DNA from 3 places in the Solibacillus sp. FSL K6-4121 genome. Region 2 is predicted to be linked to each of the others. Evidence: riboswitches for the same ligand, from Rfam matches in the RefSeq annotation. Region 2 holds a riboswitch; each other region holds the start of a gene.
What was found. A riboswitch is a leader RNA that binds a small molecule or an ion and turns the genes downstream of it on or off. The one in region 2 is predicted to bind cobalamin.
Positions count from the first base shown of each region.

Region 1 (5,728 bases), on a different contig from region 2:
AAAGTAAATCAGCATCCCTAAACGTGCAATAAAAGGAATAAAAATAATAAAGGGAATAATCTCTTCATGACCTTTTAAAAGCATTTCATAAATAACACCGATTTTTAACAGCAATAAGCAAAAAACACTGATGACACCGAAAGCACCTGTACGCGGATCATCCAATATTTCCAATCGTTTTTCTTTTTCCCCATAAGAAAAAAAGGCGTCACTCATATCAATCCAGCCATCTAAATGCAGACCGCCTGTTAGAACAATGAACATAATTACGATTAAAATCGCCAATAGTAGACTCGAAATGTCACTATAATTTGAGATGACAAAAATGCCGCCACTAATGATTGAACCGATGAGTAAACCAACAATCGGTAAAAAGGCGTACATCCATGTAACGGACTTTGCATTCATATCAAGCTGCTTCTTAATTGGGATTGCCGAGAAGAATTGCCATGCTAATAAAAATCCTGTAAAGCTATTTTTCAACTTGCCCACTCCTTATTTCCATTGCTGTACAAGCTGATATTGTACTTCATATGCTTCATCACTATGTTGGACAATCCACTGATGAAGTTCTCCCAACAGTTTACGATATAAATTTACCTCATCATAATGTGAAGGCAATTCGTCTAACACTTCATTTGATACAACTATTATTGTAGCACCTTGCTGATGCCAAGCTAGCAATTGCTTTTGCAGCGATTCAATACAATTATTGATATATTCGCTATTTTTGCCTTCTGCTTCATAGTTGAAAAGTACATTTGAAAGCCAGGTTGTCACACATTCAAAAAGCACGACTGCCTCTTTTGAAAGCTGTTGAATTGTTAAAGGAATCTGTACTTGCATTTCCACCGTGTCCCAGTTAGCGTTTTGGTTTTGACGGTCACGCTGATGGCGGACAATCCGTTTTTTCATTTCATCATCAAATGATACTCCCGTAGCGACATAGTAAAGCAACTTATTTTCGCCTAACTGCCTCGCATAGTTCTCTGCAAAAGCACTTTTCCCGCTGCGTACACCACCTGTTATAAAAATCAATCGTATGCCTCCTTTCCAGTTCAAAAAAACATGCCAACTAAGGCATGTTCTTCTATTCTATAACTATTTAAACAGCTCTGGGTATACTGATTGTGCCATAATTTCAACGGCTTCACCAATACGCGGTCCAGGACGTGACATGATATCTCCGTCCACTAAGTAAACTGCCTGCTCCTTGACTGCTTGTATTTTATTCCAGCCTGTACGTCCTAAAATTTCTTCAACCGCATTTTCCATATAAGTCGCAGGTGAAATAATAATTTCAGGATTGCGAGTAATAACATCCTCTTCTGTCACACTAATCCAACTCGTCTGATCAGCATAGATATTTTCGATATTCGCATAATCCATTATTTCTTGCTGGAAAGTACTGTTGCCGGTTGTCCAAAGATCCGGAGCTGGGGACACTTCATAATACACTTTTTTCTTCGTATCGATTGTTGCTGTTTTTTCTTGTACTGTCTTAATTTGTGCTTTAATATCGGCTACAACTTCTTCACCTTTCTCTTCGATACCCATTACTTCTGACAACTGAATAATATCTGAGTAAACATCATCGAATGTCGTGGCAGAAGCAATAACAAATACTTTCAGACCCGCATCTTCCAGTTGAGCAATTTGTGCTTCCTCCCCAATTGTATATGCCACAACTACATCCGGATCTAACTCCAGAATTCGCTCTGCATTGATGACCGTAGAAGTCGAAACTCGTTCAATTTTTTGTGCTGCTTCCGGATATGTATCAAAGTCTGTTGCACCGATTATTTGCTCACCAACACCCAGTTCAAACAAAATTTCTGTATTGCTTGGCTGTAGTGAAATAATCGTTTCCGGGACTTCATCAAATGTTACCTCAACACCACGGTCATCGACAACTGTATAAGGAGCGCCATCATTTTTGGTTGTAGCTTGCTCCTCATTTTTAACGTCCTTATCTGTTTTTCCCTCATCAGATCCACATGCTGCTAGTAATAACGTTGCTGCTAAAGCAACGACCCATTTGTTATTCAGTTTCATTTGTTGTAACCCCTTTTTTCTTTTTTGTCGGATAGGATTTTGAGATAAATGGAATTTCCTCTTGCTGATGCTGTTGATTCATATAGACTGCCATGACAAAAAATACATTGGCAAGCAGCCCGAGAAAATCAAACAGAATTTCATCCACTTCTCTTTCTTCGCTTACTTTATGTAATGCTCTGTAAGACTTTTTCGCCTCGCTGCGGCAAATATGAAGTCTTGCGGCACTTTCGATTCCTTGTGGCAGGACAAACTGCTGAATCGTTTCCCCAACTTCACTTACATAAAAATCGTATCGATCGCTTAACCATTTTAAATCTTCTGATGTAATGGCTAATTTACCGCGGACCGAACCATTGGCATGGTAGGCTAATGGTTGAATCTTCTTTAAATCTTCAAGCACAATCTGACCTAATACATCATCAACTAATGTTGGAAATACTACGCCGATTCGCGTTGTTAAAGAATCGGTCCGAATCTCGTAGTCCACACAGCTTGATTTTTCCCGCATAAACGGATAGCAGGAATAACGAATATCCTTTTTCATAAAGTTCTCCTCACTTCAAGTAGTACCTCCTCGCAATTATTGAGTGAACGAAAAAAAGCCACCCATAAGAAAATGGATGGCTTCAAAAATCAATAAAAGGGTGCAAAACGCTCATTCGATCAATGATTGCCGTACATTCTCTTTAATTCCGAAGAGGGATGTTACGATAAGAAAAAGATTGGTCTCCTGGCTCTGCGTTTCACTTTACTCACAAGTACCTTCCCGCTATATTAGCAGTGGTATTACACTTATTTTCATCAACGCTTACAGTTACGGATATAGCTTCGGATTTACACCGAATTCCCATTTATGCATCATGCATCTTTTTCCTGCAAATCTATTCAATTTGTCTTTATCACTTTAGCATATAAAAAATTTTATGCAAACTAAATTTTATAAACATTCAGGACATTTGCCGTAAATCTCAAATTTATGCGCTTCTACAGCATACCCCGGCAACTTTTCACCAAGCATTTCCATTGGACAGACGGACAGCTCTTTTACTTTACCGCAATCACGGCAAATAAAATGATGATGATGGTGGTCTGACTCACAATGCATGCGGAAGTTGCGCTCACCGTTTAATTCCGTTTCTTCCAAAATATCAAGCTCAACAAAAGTTGCTAAGTTGCGATAGATTGTATCGAAGCTCATCCCAGGGAAATCCTTTTTCAATACTGACAGCAAATCACGGGCAGTCAAATATTTATCCGTAGCTGCAAACATATCCAAAATCAATTCTCGTTTATCGGTCTTTTTATAGCCGTTTTCCTTTAATATTTCCCACGCGCGCGTTGCATTCACAGTACTTCTTCCCCTTTCGATTTAATCGATACTTTTAGCACAACTTTTTTAATAAATATAACTAACAATAAAATAATGATCGATGTGACAACAATTGTTCCACCAGGTGCTAAGTTTAAGTAAAATGCAGAAATCAATCCAATAATTACTGCCAGTTCTCCAAATACAATGGCCAAAATAATGGCTTCTTTAAATCCACGGGCCAACCGCATTGCAGCAGCTACCGGTAATGTCATTAGGCTTGAGACAAGTAGAATTCCTACGATACGCATACTTGCGGCAATGACTAATGCGACGACAACCATAAACAACAGATGAATCCACTTTGCAGGTAAGCCACTCGCTTTAGCATATTCTTCGTCAAACGATAAAACAAAGAGCTCTTTAAAAAACAGCACTAAAAATAATACGACAACGACTGCAATCGCCATCACTACATACAAATCCTGGCGCGATACAGCGGAAACTGAGCCGAATAAATAACTCATCAGATCTGTATTAAAGCCACTTGCCAATGAAATTAAAATCGCGCTAATTCCGATACCACCTGACATAATAATCGGAATTGCAAGTTCTTCATAATGTTTATACAGTCGACGTAAACGCTCAATCAATATCGAGCCACTTACAGATGCCACAATACCTAGATAAATAGGGTTTAGCAATGCTAGCCCTGCAAATGACTGACTTAAGTAAAGACTTCCGGCAATACCGGCAAGTGTTACATGCGATAATGCATCTGCTATTAATGACAATCGACGAACAACGATGAATACACCAAGAAGTGGTGCAATCACGCCAATAATCAATCCCGAGAAAAAGGCATTTTGTAAAAATTCATAGTTTAATATTGCTTCTATCATAATGGCGGTCTACTCCTTAATGAATCTTTCGAACAGAGTGACCATTCCAGCTAGCGATCTGTTCTTCCGAAATTGTATCAAAATCATTTTTATATCCGTGGAAATGGATCGATTGATTTAGGCATGCTACATGACTGACACGATCCGAAACTGTATCAACATCATGCGTAACTAAAATCATCGTCATATTGTGATGCTTATTCAAGTGTGCAAGCATATCATAGAATGCCTGCACATTTTCGCGGTCAATTCCTACTGTAGGTTCATCTAAAATAAGGAGCTTAGGGTCTGACACTAAAGCACGTGCGATAAAGACGCGCTGCTGTTGGCCACCGGAAAGCTGCCCAATATTACGCTTCAAATATTTTTCCATACCGACATCCTTTAAAGCACCTTTTACTAAAATGTCTGCATCTTTTGGATAGCGTTTAAATAATCCAACTTTTTGAACCAAACCGCTTTTAACAACTTCTTCAACGGTTGCAGGGAAACCGGAATTAAAGGCATTGGACTTTTGCGACACATAGCCAATCCATTCGCGGTGTTTAAAATGGTTCGCTTGTTCGCCAAATAATTTAATTTCTCCAGACATTGGCTTCAATAAACCTAAAATTAATTTTAAAAGTGTCGATTTTCCAGAGCCATTTTGCCCCATTAACGCCAAAAAGTCGCCCTCATGAACACGTAAAGAAATATTTTTCAATGCTTGTGTGTATTCATATTGAAATGAAACATCCTTCAATTCAATTAGTATTTTTTTCATATCATTCGCTTCTTTCTAATTCAAAATCATTACGATTTACATCATGTTAGTATAATAGACTTTTTGGTTCATGTAAAGGAAATAAACTTGAAAGGATGATGACTATCCAAATGTTACAATGGTTTGAAAATCTTAAGAGAATGAATGACCGCCAGCTGCAGAATTTTGCAAAACAGCAAGGGCTTGATTTGACGATTGAAGAAGTACAGAAGCTGCAGAAAGTCTTGAAGCATGCAAATATTAGCTGGGCAATTACCGGGATTCCAAAAGAAGTTCAAAAGAAAATCCACAAAGTGCTTGGGGATAAACGTTATAAAAAATTAATGAAATTAGTCGGTTTGTAATTTAGAGGAATTTATAATCAATTTTCTATTGCCGCTTTTGCTATTGCAAGGCGGCGTTGATTATTTTATTTTTTAAAGCAAAAATCAGCCGTAATACGACTGATTTCTTTTTATATCTAATTGTTTATTTTTCCATTACTTTCAAAGCCTTATCTAGCATCCCAACAAATTGACCGCGTGTAACAGCGCCGTTCGGATTAAATTGGCCGTTACTTCCCCCCACAATATTAAGATCTGCAAGTGCAGCAATATAGTCATACGCCCAGTAGGTACGTGGAACGTCAGGGAATGTTTTTTGCCCACCTGGCGTAAAGTTTGATGCAAGCACCAAAATTTTTGCCATTTGACCGCG
Region 1 covers NZ_JBBOCS010000002.1:42,231-47,958, reverse strand. The annotation lists gene cobS (adenosylcobinamide-GDP ribazoletransferase) at 1-492, opposite strand, end outside; gene MHH95_RS09640 (bifunctional adenosylcobinamide kinase/adenosylcobinamide-phosphate guanylyltransferase) at 496-1,038, opposite strand; gene MHH95_RS09635 (ABC transporter substrate-binding protein) at 1,102-2,055, opposite strand; gene MHH95_RS09630 (hypothetical protein) at 2,042-2,602, opposite strand; cobalamin riboswitch at 2,762-2,943, opposite strand; gene MHH95_RS09625 (Fur family transcriptional regulator) at 2,996-3,406, opposite strand; gene MHH95_RS09620 (metal ABC transporter permease) at 3,403-4,269, opposite strand; gene MHH95_RS09615 (metal ABC transporter ATP-binding protein) at 4,286-5,032, opposite strand; gene MHH95_RS09610 (isopropylmalate synthase) at 5,143-5,376, shown strand; gene MHH95_RS09605 (leucine-rich repeat protein) at 5,501-5,728, opposite strand, start outside.
Region 1: linked by a shared signal. The riboswitch ahead of MHH95_RS09630 (hypothetical protein) and the one ahead of MHH95_RS00680 (DUF4430 domain-containing protein) in region 2 are both predicted to bind cobalamin.

Region 2 (5,728 bases):
CTGTTAAACCCGAAAATCTTTTAAGTTTAAATATTGAATTGCCAAATTCTAAAGATGAGCAAACAAAAATTGGTAGCTTCTTAAAACTAATAGACGATATTATCACTCTTCATGAGAGTAAATATGACAAGTTAGTAATAGTGAAAAAATGCATGCTCAAAAAAATGTTTCCAAAAGATGGAGCAAATGTTCCTGAAATTCGCTTAAAAGGATTTACCGATGCTTGGGAACAGCGTAAGTTGTCAGAATTATTATTTCCTGCAGATGAAAGAAATAATAGAGGAAAATATACACAAGATGATGTACTAGCTGCATCATTAGGAACTGAGCTAGTAAAAAAACATATATTCTTTGGGTTGCGGTCAACAGAAGAGTCGGTTAAAAACTACAGAGTAGTGAAGTCAGGTGATGTAATATACACAAAGTCACCAATAAAGGGTTATCCTAATGGAATTATCAGAACAAACAAAGGATTAGATGGAATTGTTCCATCTTTGTATTGTGTTTACCATAGTATCCCGAGTATAAATTCAAGTATTATTCAAAGCTATTTTGAAGATAAAGGTAGACTAGATGCTTATTTATGTCCGTTGGTAAATATTGGTGCGAGAAACAATGTTAACATTACGGATTTAGGATTTCTTGAAGGTACTATTTATATATCACAAGATATTGATGAACAAAACAAAATAGTTGCCTTTTTTAATCATTTGACGAATCTTATTACCCTTCATCAGCGTGAGTTAAATTCACTCAAAGATTTAAAGAAATCACTACTTCAACAAATGTTTGTATAAGAAAAGGAGATTACACAAATGAGTAATGCTACAGATATTACATCGAAGCTATGGGAAATGGCTAACAAACTGCGTGGTACAATGGATGCAAGTGAGTACAAGAACTATATTTTGCCATTTATGTTCTATCGCTATTTATCAGAAAATCAGGATGAATACTTAAAAGTCAATGATTTGGAAGAGTTCTACGAAGTGACAGATGACACTGAAAAAGAGGATTACCTTGAAGAAATTAGTAAAGGTATCGGATATGCGATTGATCCAGCCTATACTTGGGACAAAATCGTATCAAAAATTGAAAATCACAAAATCAAAGCTAGTGACTTCCAAGACATGTTTGACTCATTCAATACAAATGCCAAACGTAACGCAGTCGCTGAAGCTGAATTTGCTAACGTATTCTCAGATGTTAACCTCGGGGACACACGTCTTGGCTCAAGTACAAATGAACGTGCGAAGGCTTTGAATGATATCGTTTTGATGATTAACGAGTTCACTTTCAAAGATAATTCAGGACGTGACATTTTGGGTGACGTATACGAGTATTTGATTGGACAGTTTGCTGCCAATGCAGGGAAAAAAGGTGGGGAATTCTATACACCTCATGAAGTTAGTCAAATACTGGCGAAAATTGTCACGATCAATGCAGATGTTACTGGAGATCAATTCCGCGTATATGACCCTACAATGGGATCAGGTTCACTTCTTTTGACAGTTCAAAAAGAATTGCCAAATGGTGATGAAGAAGGAAGCGTTGATTTTTACGGCCAAGAGTTGAATACTACGACTTATAACTTAGCTCGCATGAACTTGATGATGCATGGTGTTAACTATCGAAATATGGAGTTGAATCGTGCAGACACACTTGATGCTGACTGGCCGTTTGCTGAAAAAGATGGCACACAAATTCCTTTGAAGTTCGACGCGGTCGTAGCTAACCCCCCATATTCTCAAAAATGGGATACAAAAGACGTTGACCGAGAAAAAGACTCACGTTTCAAGGGTTATGGTATAGCACCTGCATCTAAGGCAGATTATGCTTTTGTTCTTCATGGACTGTACCATTTAGATAAAGCTGGAACAATGGCTATTGTGTTGCCACATGGTGTACTCTTCCGTGGTGCGTCTGAAGGGAAAATCCGTAAGAATATCATCGACAACAATCTGTTAGATACAGTTATTGGATTGCCAGCTAATTTGTTCTATGGGGCAAGTATCCCCACATGTGTGCTAGTGTTCAAAGGTCGTGAAGCTCGAAAAAATAAAGATATTTTATTTATCGATGCTTCAAATGAGTTTGAAAAAGGCAAGAACCAAAACAAACTCTCTCCTGAAAATATCAACAAAATTATAGAAACTTACAGTAACCGCGTAGACGTTGAGAAATATGCTCACGTGGCATCTTTGGATGAAATCAAAGAAAATGATTACAATTTGAACATTCCACGTTATGTCGACATGTTTGAAGAAGAAGAAGTTATTCCACTTTCACAAGTGGCTCAAGAATTGAAGGAAGTTCAAGTAGATATTATGAATTCATATGAGAAATTGTTTGAGCTTATGAGTGAATTGAATGGAACAACTGACAAAGCTAAAAATGAACTTAGCAAATTTATTGATCTTTTAGAAAAATAATCATGTAAATTAATGATTCCAATAAACATCAAAACCTTTAAAAAACAGAGGTTTTGATGTTTTTACTATTTCAACGAAGAGTATTTAAAACACCACTAAAATAATTTAAAATTACAATGTAATTTATGAGCTTTTGATAACTGCATCATTAGCTGCTACTTGAGTGCTATTTGTGTATATGTCCATTGTTGTTTTAATGAAAGAATGACGTAAACGTTTTGAACTTTCTTTATACTAGCATTATCCTCAAATAGAAAAGAACAGTGTTTAGGGGGTTAAAAATTTTAGTTAACCAATGCTTCCAATATAAACTTTTCAGCAGTAAACAAAGCCTCTTCTTTAGTGGAGAAGATACCTGTTACGCCATTTATTATTTGATCTTCTACCTCAATAATATAATCCGCAGAATACTGTTGTTCCATATACTTTTTTAAAGTGATGGAGATGGTTACGTCTTCGTAATTAAAAACTTCAACGTCATAAACTTCGGCTTCATATGTACCTAATTCATAAATAATCGATTTTTCTAACCCAATCATGTAAATTCCTCCATTCAATAATAATATATTACACTTATAATTATATGGTAAATTATACAAGAAGACTATTAACTGTTTGATAATATCAATAAAATTTTCAGGCAATTTTAACTTTTTTCATCCAAATCTTAACTTTAGCAATCTTGACGGATAAGGGTGCTTATACAGGTACAGAGGGTATTGCCAATGTTACTGAAGCGAAAGAAAAGATTGTCCTAAATTCCATCAATATTTTAATGAAACGTGGTATTAAAGGGCTCTATATTTACGCAAGTGATGAAGCGCTGCGAGATAAATTGCTTTCATTTCAAAGAGAAGACATTTAAATGAATTGCTTGATTAGGGGTATTGAATGGGAGTTGGTCTCTTGTTTAATACCCTTTTTCCAATGCCTGTGAGGGGGGGAATCCTTAAAAATTAGCTCCTTTTCTTTATTCAAGTTACCTTTATTACGATATAAACTTGCTAATTATAAATAAAACGGACATATGTAACCGTCAAGTAAAATTAAACAGTTAAGTAATTCAAAAATTTCTTTTTTATAGTATTCTGAAAAAAGTACTATGCTAATCATATTTTTGTGTTAAAATAAATTCCAATTGAATATGTTTTGCAGAAATAGGTTGCTCTTAATTGAGCATAATAGGGAATTCGGTGTGAAACCGAAGCTGTATCCGCAACTGTAAGTGTAGAAGACTGTGTAAAATATGCCACTGTTAAATGAGGAAAAATGCCTCTAGTCAATGGGAAGGCTTGCACATGATACACGAGCCAGGAGACCTGACTTATTTTTATCGTATTAACTCTCTTCGGAATAAGGAGAATGTACGGCAAATAGATGAACGGGTATTTTTATATGCTTTTTTCTGTTTTCCGCCATTTCTCAATTTGAGGAATGGCTTTTTTTTTTGTATTGGGTTAATGGCAAAACATTATTCATGAAAAACTTTCAGGAGGTTTATTGCATGGATTTTTGGAAAAAGTGGTTGCATATAGCATTAACACTTGTTCTAATGGTATCACTTATAGCGCCAGCAACGGTAGATGCTGAGCAGGTAGAAAATTTAGAGAAACAAGTGGAACAAATTAGTGTGCAACTAGAAGTAAAAGGGTTAAAAGAAAATATTATTGCCAACTCCAATATATCCGTAACAAAGGGAGCAAGTGCACTTGAGGCGTTACAGCAAACATTAACAGCTGCAAATATCCCATTTGAAGTCGTGACTAGCGATTATGGCCCGTATGTAAAATCAATTAATAGTTTAGTATCGGGTTCATTAGGTCATTGGGATGGTTGGGGTTATTCGATTAACGGTGAATCACCTGAACTTGGTTTAGGAAGCTATGAACTTCAAGCAGATGATATAGTATCTGTTTATTATAGTTTATCGCCAATGTTAGAGGCACAGGCGTCTGAACAAGAGGGCGAGAAACTTGTTGAAGTGTCTGTAAAAGGGGATTTATTTACTGAACAGGCAGCAACATTAGAAAATTGGATAACGCCAGATGGTTTAACAATTACAAATATTACTAAGCAGGACGAACAACAATTAACATTAGCAATTGAAGCGGCACCTGGTACATATGAATTACAGCTACTAGCTCCTGCATTATTAAGTGCACAAGAGCAAAAAATTTCAGTAAAAGTTGTCGATTCAATTCAACCTGTAAATGACTTAAAAGTGAATTTCCGTGTTGAAGGCATTGCAGGTACAGTACTAAATGTAAAAGACTTTGAAATTAAAGGTAACGGTAAAATTAATGCTGCACAAGTAACACAGCAAATTTTAGATGCCCATAAAATTACGTATGACTACAGCGACTCAACGGGCTACTTTAAAAATATTGGTGTAGACGGTGAAAAAGGCCTAGGTGTAGGCAGTGGCTGGATGTACAAAGTAAATGGGGAATATCCAGATGTTTATGGAAAAGACGTTGAAATTAAAAATGGCGATACAATTGTCTGGGATTATATTAATGCATCTTCAGTTATAGAAAATTATGAATTCCCAGAGTACAACTTAATCATGTATTCAGGTGCTGAATCTGTCGATAAAATTACGTTTAATCCAATCATTGATATGCCAACAACGGTAGTGGCAGGTACAGACGTAAAAATTAAAGTGACAGGTAAATATAATACAGTATCTTACTTGTATGAGCATATTTCAGGACCACATATAACGGATTTAGCAGACGTAACTGTTGAATATAACGGAAAAAAATATGTTACAAATGCACAAGGTGAAGTAACGATTCCTGCAGTGGAAGTAGTAGAAGGAAATTATGAACTTCGCTTTACAAAAGATTTACCAGGTACTATTTTGACGGATAACGGCAATAAAGAACTTGCCTCGTTCCCTCGCATTATTCGTACGTATGAATCATTATTGGTTACACCAGATGAGCAACCAGCAGAAAACCGTAAAAAAGCGGAAGATGCATTAAAATTAGGCGCAACATACTTACAAGCAAATAAAGAAACTGTAACGGCACGTGTAAATGAATCACATAGCGCATTTTGGATGTTAACAGCGATGAAGGCAGCAAATGTCAATGCAGGCACATACGACTGGACAACTGCACCAACAACTGCAGGTACGTTCTTTACAACCCCGTTAGAAGCATCACAAAATGATACAAATAAGATTGCGGGCACAATTATTGCAGCAAAAGCATTAGGTTTAGATCCATTAAACATTAAAGGGCGCAATCAAGTAGCAGATTTATTAGCAATGCAAAAGGAAAACGGTCTGT
Region 2 covers NZ_JBBOCS010000001.1:115,004-120,731, reverse strand. The annotation lists gene MHH95_RS00700 (hypothetical protein) at 1-797, shown strand, start outside; gene MHH95_RS00695 (type I restriction-modification system subunit M) at 816-2,432, shown strand; gene MHH95_RS00690 (hypothetical protein) at 2,717-2,971, opposite strand; gene MHH95_RS00685 (DNA/RNA helicase domain-containing protein) at 3,115-3,297, shown strand; cobalamin riboswitch at 3,576-3,773, shown strand; gene MHH95_RS00680 (DUF4430 domain-containing protein) at 3,937-5,728, shown strand, end outside.

Region 3 (5,728 bases), 1.2 Mb from region 2:
TTAACGTTTCCATTTTCATTGAACGATCCACAAGTCGGGCAAATGATAATACAATGACCATTGTACATGCGGCACCTGCCATGCTGAATACTGGTAATGTAAATGCCCCAAGAAACGGAATCGAGATACCTAAAAAAATTGTCATAACGGCTCCGACTGATGCACCTGATGAAATCCCTAACGTATAAGGATCGGCCAAAGGGTTTTTTAATAGCCCCTGGAAAGCCGCCCCTGCAATCGCCAGTGATGCACCAACGATTGCGGCTAAAATTACCCGTGGCATTCGAATTTTCCACAGTATACTGTAAGCTATCGGATCTGTCGTTTTATCCCATAATGTCGAAAGGGGGATATTAACCGTTCCAAATGATACTCCGATCCACAAGCTACAAAGAAGCAATGCAATGGAAGTAACATAAGCATATATATATTTTCTATTCTTTAAATACATCTGGATAAATTGCCTCACCTAGTGATTCAATACCTTCTACAATACGTGGACCTTGGCGACTCGTCGTATCCCCATCTACGACATGAACATTGCCATTTTTAATTGCATCCATTTCGTTATAGGCAGAGTTATTTACGATGCTTTCATAGTCGTTTTCATATGTTACGATCACTTCGTCCGGATTACTGTCAACAAATTGCTCAGAGCTATACATCGGCCACCCAAGCTCTTGTACTGCATTTTCTACATTTAATACTTCTAGCATTTCATTAATAAATGTCTCCTGTCCCGCTGCATATAAGTCCGGCTCTGTGCCCACTACGATAAACACAGATTTCTCTTCTAAATCAGCCACTTTAACTTCAATGTCTTGAATTCCTTTTTGTATGGATGCAATCATCTCTGTTGCCTCAGCGGTTTTCCCTGTTAATTGCCCAATTTGTTCAATAGTCGTATATGTTTCTTCAAATGTTGTAGTATTTTTCACTACAAATACAGGAATGCCAACTGATTCAAGTTGCGCAATACCTTCTTCGTTAAAGCTATAAAGACCTGATTCATGAGCTACTACTAGATCTGGCTGCAATGCAATCAATTGTTCCAAGTTAAATTCCATCCCACCAACTTTTTCTTTTGTCTGAACTTCTTCCGGGTAATTATCATTGTCAGATACCCCAATAATTTGTTCATTTAAGCCTAAGCCAAATAATATTTCTGTATTGGATGGAATAAGGGAAATAATGCGTTCAGGAGCTTTTTCCACTGTCACTTCTTTGTTTAAAGCATCCGTTACCGTTATAGGGAACTGTGCTTGTTCCTCAACAGTTTCTATCGATTGTTGAGCTGTATCTTTTTCTACTGCTGTTTCTTCAACCCCACACCCTGCAAGGAGCATAATGGAGATAATTCCTGTTGAAGAAAGTCGTTGCCAAGTTTTCATATGTAATTAATTCCTCCTAAAATTGTTCTAACCTGTAATTTTAAACAAAAATAAAAAGCCTCCTACAAACTAGGAAGCTTTATGAAAGCAAATAAATTCAAATAAAAAATTCATTTACCACATCCTATCCGCGTAGGCATTAATCGGGCATTATAAAGGCAGGTCTCCTGGCTTATGCATTAACGTTTATGAGCTGCCTTCCCGAAAATTTCAGTGGCATATAGCTCAAAACTAGCAATTACAGTGGCGGGACCGCATCGGATTTGAACCGATTTCCCTTTTACTTCTTACTTTAATTAGATATAGTAAGAACCTTTATAGTACATATTTAATTAATAATATTATTATAGCGGATATTTCATTAATTGTATGCAAAATTACCAAAGTTTCAGATAATTTGTTTATAATTCAGTTTCTGCGTATTAAATAACAGTTCATTCTTTTGTTTTTAAATTGTTTTCAATTGCTGTCTCTGCTAAACGCTTAATTGTAATGTCATCCATTGGTGGATTGTGTAAGCCTGCACGTACATCACGGTAATAGCGTTGAAGTGGGTTGGAACGTTGAAGGCTCTTTGCGCCAACTAAACGCATCGCTTTATCAACGACTTCAATCGCTGTATTTGTCACAACATGTTTAGCAATATTGATTTCGTTAACTAAGGTCGCCTTCTTCGTCGGGTCATTATACAGTCTTGCTACTCCATAAATAGTAAAACGAGCTTTTGTTAATGCTAAATCCATTTCTCCGATGAGCGTTTGAACATTCGGCAATTGTGCAATGGTCCCTTGAATACTATTTGGTGAATGGCTATTCGCAAAATCAACCGCATAATCACGTGCTGCCTGTGCAATCCCTAAATAAGTCGCTGGGATAAGCAGTAACCAGCCGTTCAACTTAAAGCCTGTTGTATAGTTTGGGATTTCCACTAAGTTCGTCTGATCAATACGTACATTGACGAGCACTAAATCATCGCTTCCCGTACCGCGCATTGATGCCACATCCCACGTGTTTTCGACCGATACTCCTTCAGCTGTTTTCGGAACAAGGAAAAACCCTAACTGATCCTCATCTTCAATCCATGCAGATACTAAAAAATAATCGAGATCCGGTGCACCGCTCGTATAGTTTTTACGCCCGTTAATTATATAATGTTCGCCATCACGTTTTGCGGAAGTCGCCGGACGCCCACCACGCACTGGACTTCCCATCGCAAACTCACTTACTGCACGATTTACTGTCGCACCATTTGCAATTTCTCCACCAAACCAATCAAGCTTTTGAGGATTCCAGTAACGGTTTTCAAAAATCTCGCCTACATTTTGAATTGTCCACGAAGCTGCCAACCCCGTACTTCCGCAATAGCTTGCCAACGTTTCATGTAGTAAAAGCGCATCATATACGGTGAAGCCATCTCCTCCGTATTCCTTTGGCAACGTTATTTTTGTATAGCCAATTTCGCGTAGCTTTTGGAAATTTTCAAATGGAAATGTCGCTTGCTCATCTGTTTGTTGAGCCAATTGTTTTATACTCTCTGAAATTGTTTCGAGCTTTTCCAACCATTGTCGCTGCTCGTCCGTTTCAATAAATAATTCCTTGCTCATGAAAAGCACCACCCTCGTCTGTTGTCTTACGTAGTTATTTCATCAAATTAATAGTACGTTTCAGAAATTTACAAGTCAATAGATATCCCTAGTTTCTTTGTAGGGATTTATTCACTTAATAAATAAGGGGGTAATTTCCAATTTAAAGTGGAACGGTGGCGGGAGAAAGGAGAACCTTTACAACAAAAGGTAGAAAGGCTCAGTTAAAAAGTAGAAACATCGCATTTCGAAAAAAAACACCCTATTTTCCGTTAATAGAAAATAGAGTGTCGTGAAATTTTGGATTACATTTTCTCAGGTGCACTTACGCCGATTAATTTCAACGCATTTGCCAATGTTGTTTTTACTGCTGTAATTAACGCTAAACGAGCTTGAGTTAGCTCTTTATTGTCTTGATTTAATACTTTTTCTGCATTGTAGAAGCTGTGGAATGCTGCTGATAAGTCTTGGATATAGTTTGCGATACGGTGCGGTGTGCGGTGTTTCGCTGCATCTGCCACGATTTGCGGGAATGCACCAACCTTTTTCAGAACATCTTCTTCTTTTTCTGCTACTAGTAAGTTTAGGTTTTCCAATGATGCCTCAAAACCTTGCTCGCTTGCTGCACGTAAAATAGATGAAATACGTGCATGCGCATACTGTGCATAATACACTGGGTTTTCATTTGATTGTGATACTGCTAAATCTAGGTCGAAGTCCATGTGTGAATCCCCTGCAGTTTTTACAAAGAAATAACGTACTGCATCAAGACCTACTTCTTCCACTAACTCACGCATTGTAACAGCATTACCTGTACGTTTACTCATTTTAAATTTCTCACCGTTTTTGTAAAGCTGAACCATTTGAATTACTTCCACTTCCAATGTTTCACGCTCATAGCCAAGTGCTTCAATCGCTGCTTTCATACGTGGGATATAACCGTGGTGATCGGCACCCCAAATATTGATTAATTTATCAAATCCGCGACGTAATTTATCTTCATGGTAAGCAATATCTGGTGTTAAATATGTGAATGAACCATCGTTTTTAATTAATACGCGGTCTTTGTCATCGCCAAATGTAGTTGAACGGAACCAAGTTGCTCCATCTTCATCAAATACATGTCCATTTGATTTTAGTTTCTCTAATGCAACATCGATTTTGCCGTTTTCATATAATGAAGTTTCAGAATACCAAACGTCAAATTCAACACGGAAGTTTTTAAGATCGTTTTGTAGTTTTGCTAATTCTAATTTTAAACCGTGCTCACGGAAAAATTTGAAGCGTTCTTCTTCTGTTTTGTCCAAAATTGAAGCACCAAATTCTTCAGCTAGCTTACCTGCAATAGCGATAATGTCTGGACCGTGGTAGCCATCTTCCGGCATTTCGGCATCCATGCCTAATGCTTGTTTATACCGTGCCTCCAATGAGTACGCTAAATTGTTGATTTGATTACCTGCGTCATTAATGTAGTACTCACGAGATACATCAAAACCGGCAAAATCCATAACGTTACATAAAGAGTCCCCTACAGAAGCACCGCGGGCATGTCCTAAGTGTAAGTCGCCTGTTGGGTTCGCTGATACGAACTCGACTTGTACTTTTTCACCAGCTCCTGCAGTAGAACGACCGTAATTTTCACCTTGTTGGAATGCTGCTTTTACTACACCTGCTAAAAAGTCTTTACGAACTGTGATGTTTAGGAAGCCAGGACCTGCGATTTCGATTTTTTCGATATCTGTCCCTTCTGTTTTTACATTCTCTAAGATGCTTTCTGCAATGGCACGTGGTGGCTTTTTCGCCAATTTAGTTAATTGCATCGCTACGTTTGTGGCGAAATCACCGTTTGCTTTGTCTTTTGGTGTTTCCAGGTGAATATTTAGTTCTGTGCCAGCTTCGACTAAGCCTGCCTGATTGATCGCCGCTTTTAAAGCGTCTTTAATCGATTGCTGTAATTGTTCTACTGCATTCATGAATATACCTCCGTAAATTGAATTTCCAATGTGTATTGTCCGACAGAATTACCGCCTATTATAAGATCATATTGCGTTTTAAAACGCCCTGATACTTTTTCGCTTTGTGTTACTTCAATGGCTAACTGATGTGTATCGGTAACGATTGGCAATGATCCGAATGGACTTTCATAATGTCCATTTTCCCGTAAACCCGGATTTAAGGGAAGACGCATGTTGACACCACCGCTTCGCATTATTAAGGCTTTCGCTTCATCTAGCTTTATCGTCGTTTGAATTCGTGTCTCTTCCTGAATTTCTTCATAGCGTAAATAATGATTTGCGCCTTTTTCTACACAGTTGCCTTCCAGCCACATTTCATATTTTTCAAGCTCGCCCTCGGTAGGAATGATGGAGGAAATTAGCTTAATTTTGACTGTTTTCCCATTCTCGTTCGCCACAGCAGTCAGCTCCTATGCATATATTTCTATAACCTTTTTATTATAGGATAAGTTCATCTCTTTAAGCAACATCGAACTTAAACTTTACCTTAGTACTTTTATCATCTAGTTTTGAGTATTTTTTCGTTATTTAAATCATTTTTATAGTATTTTGGGTAGAAAAGAGTAATGATTATTTTATAAAGGAGTTAATTATGTTTATCGAAATATTGTCTTATTTTTGTATATTATTTACTTTTACTCTATTAATTTACTGGCCATTTATCAATCACTTTAAAATTACGCCATTTATAGACCGATCTATTCCTTATGTGACAGGCATAAAATTCGGTGTGACGGGG
Region 3 covers NZ_JBBOCS010000001.1:1,354,867-1,360,594, reverse strand. The annotation lists gene MHH95_RS06940 (FecCD family ABC transporter permease) at 1-451, opposite strand, end outside; gene MHH95_RS06935 (ABC transporter substrate-binding protein) at 435-1,391, opposite strand; cobalamin riboswitch at 1,532-1,723, opposite strand; gene MHH95_RS06930 (acyl-CoA dehydrogenase family protein) at 1,826-2,995, opposite strand; gene argS (arginine--tRNA ligase) at 3,280-4,947, opposite strand; gene MHH95_RS06920 (DUF1934 domain-containing protein) at 4,944-5,387, opposite strand; gene MHH95_RS06915 (diguanylate cyclase domain-containing protein) at 5,582-5,728, shown strand, end outside.
Region 3: linked by a shared signal. The riboswitch ahead of MHH95_RS06935 (ABC transporter substrate-binding protein) and the one ahead of MHH95_RS00680 (DUF4430 domain-containing protein) in region 2 are both predicted to bind cobalamin.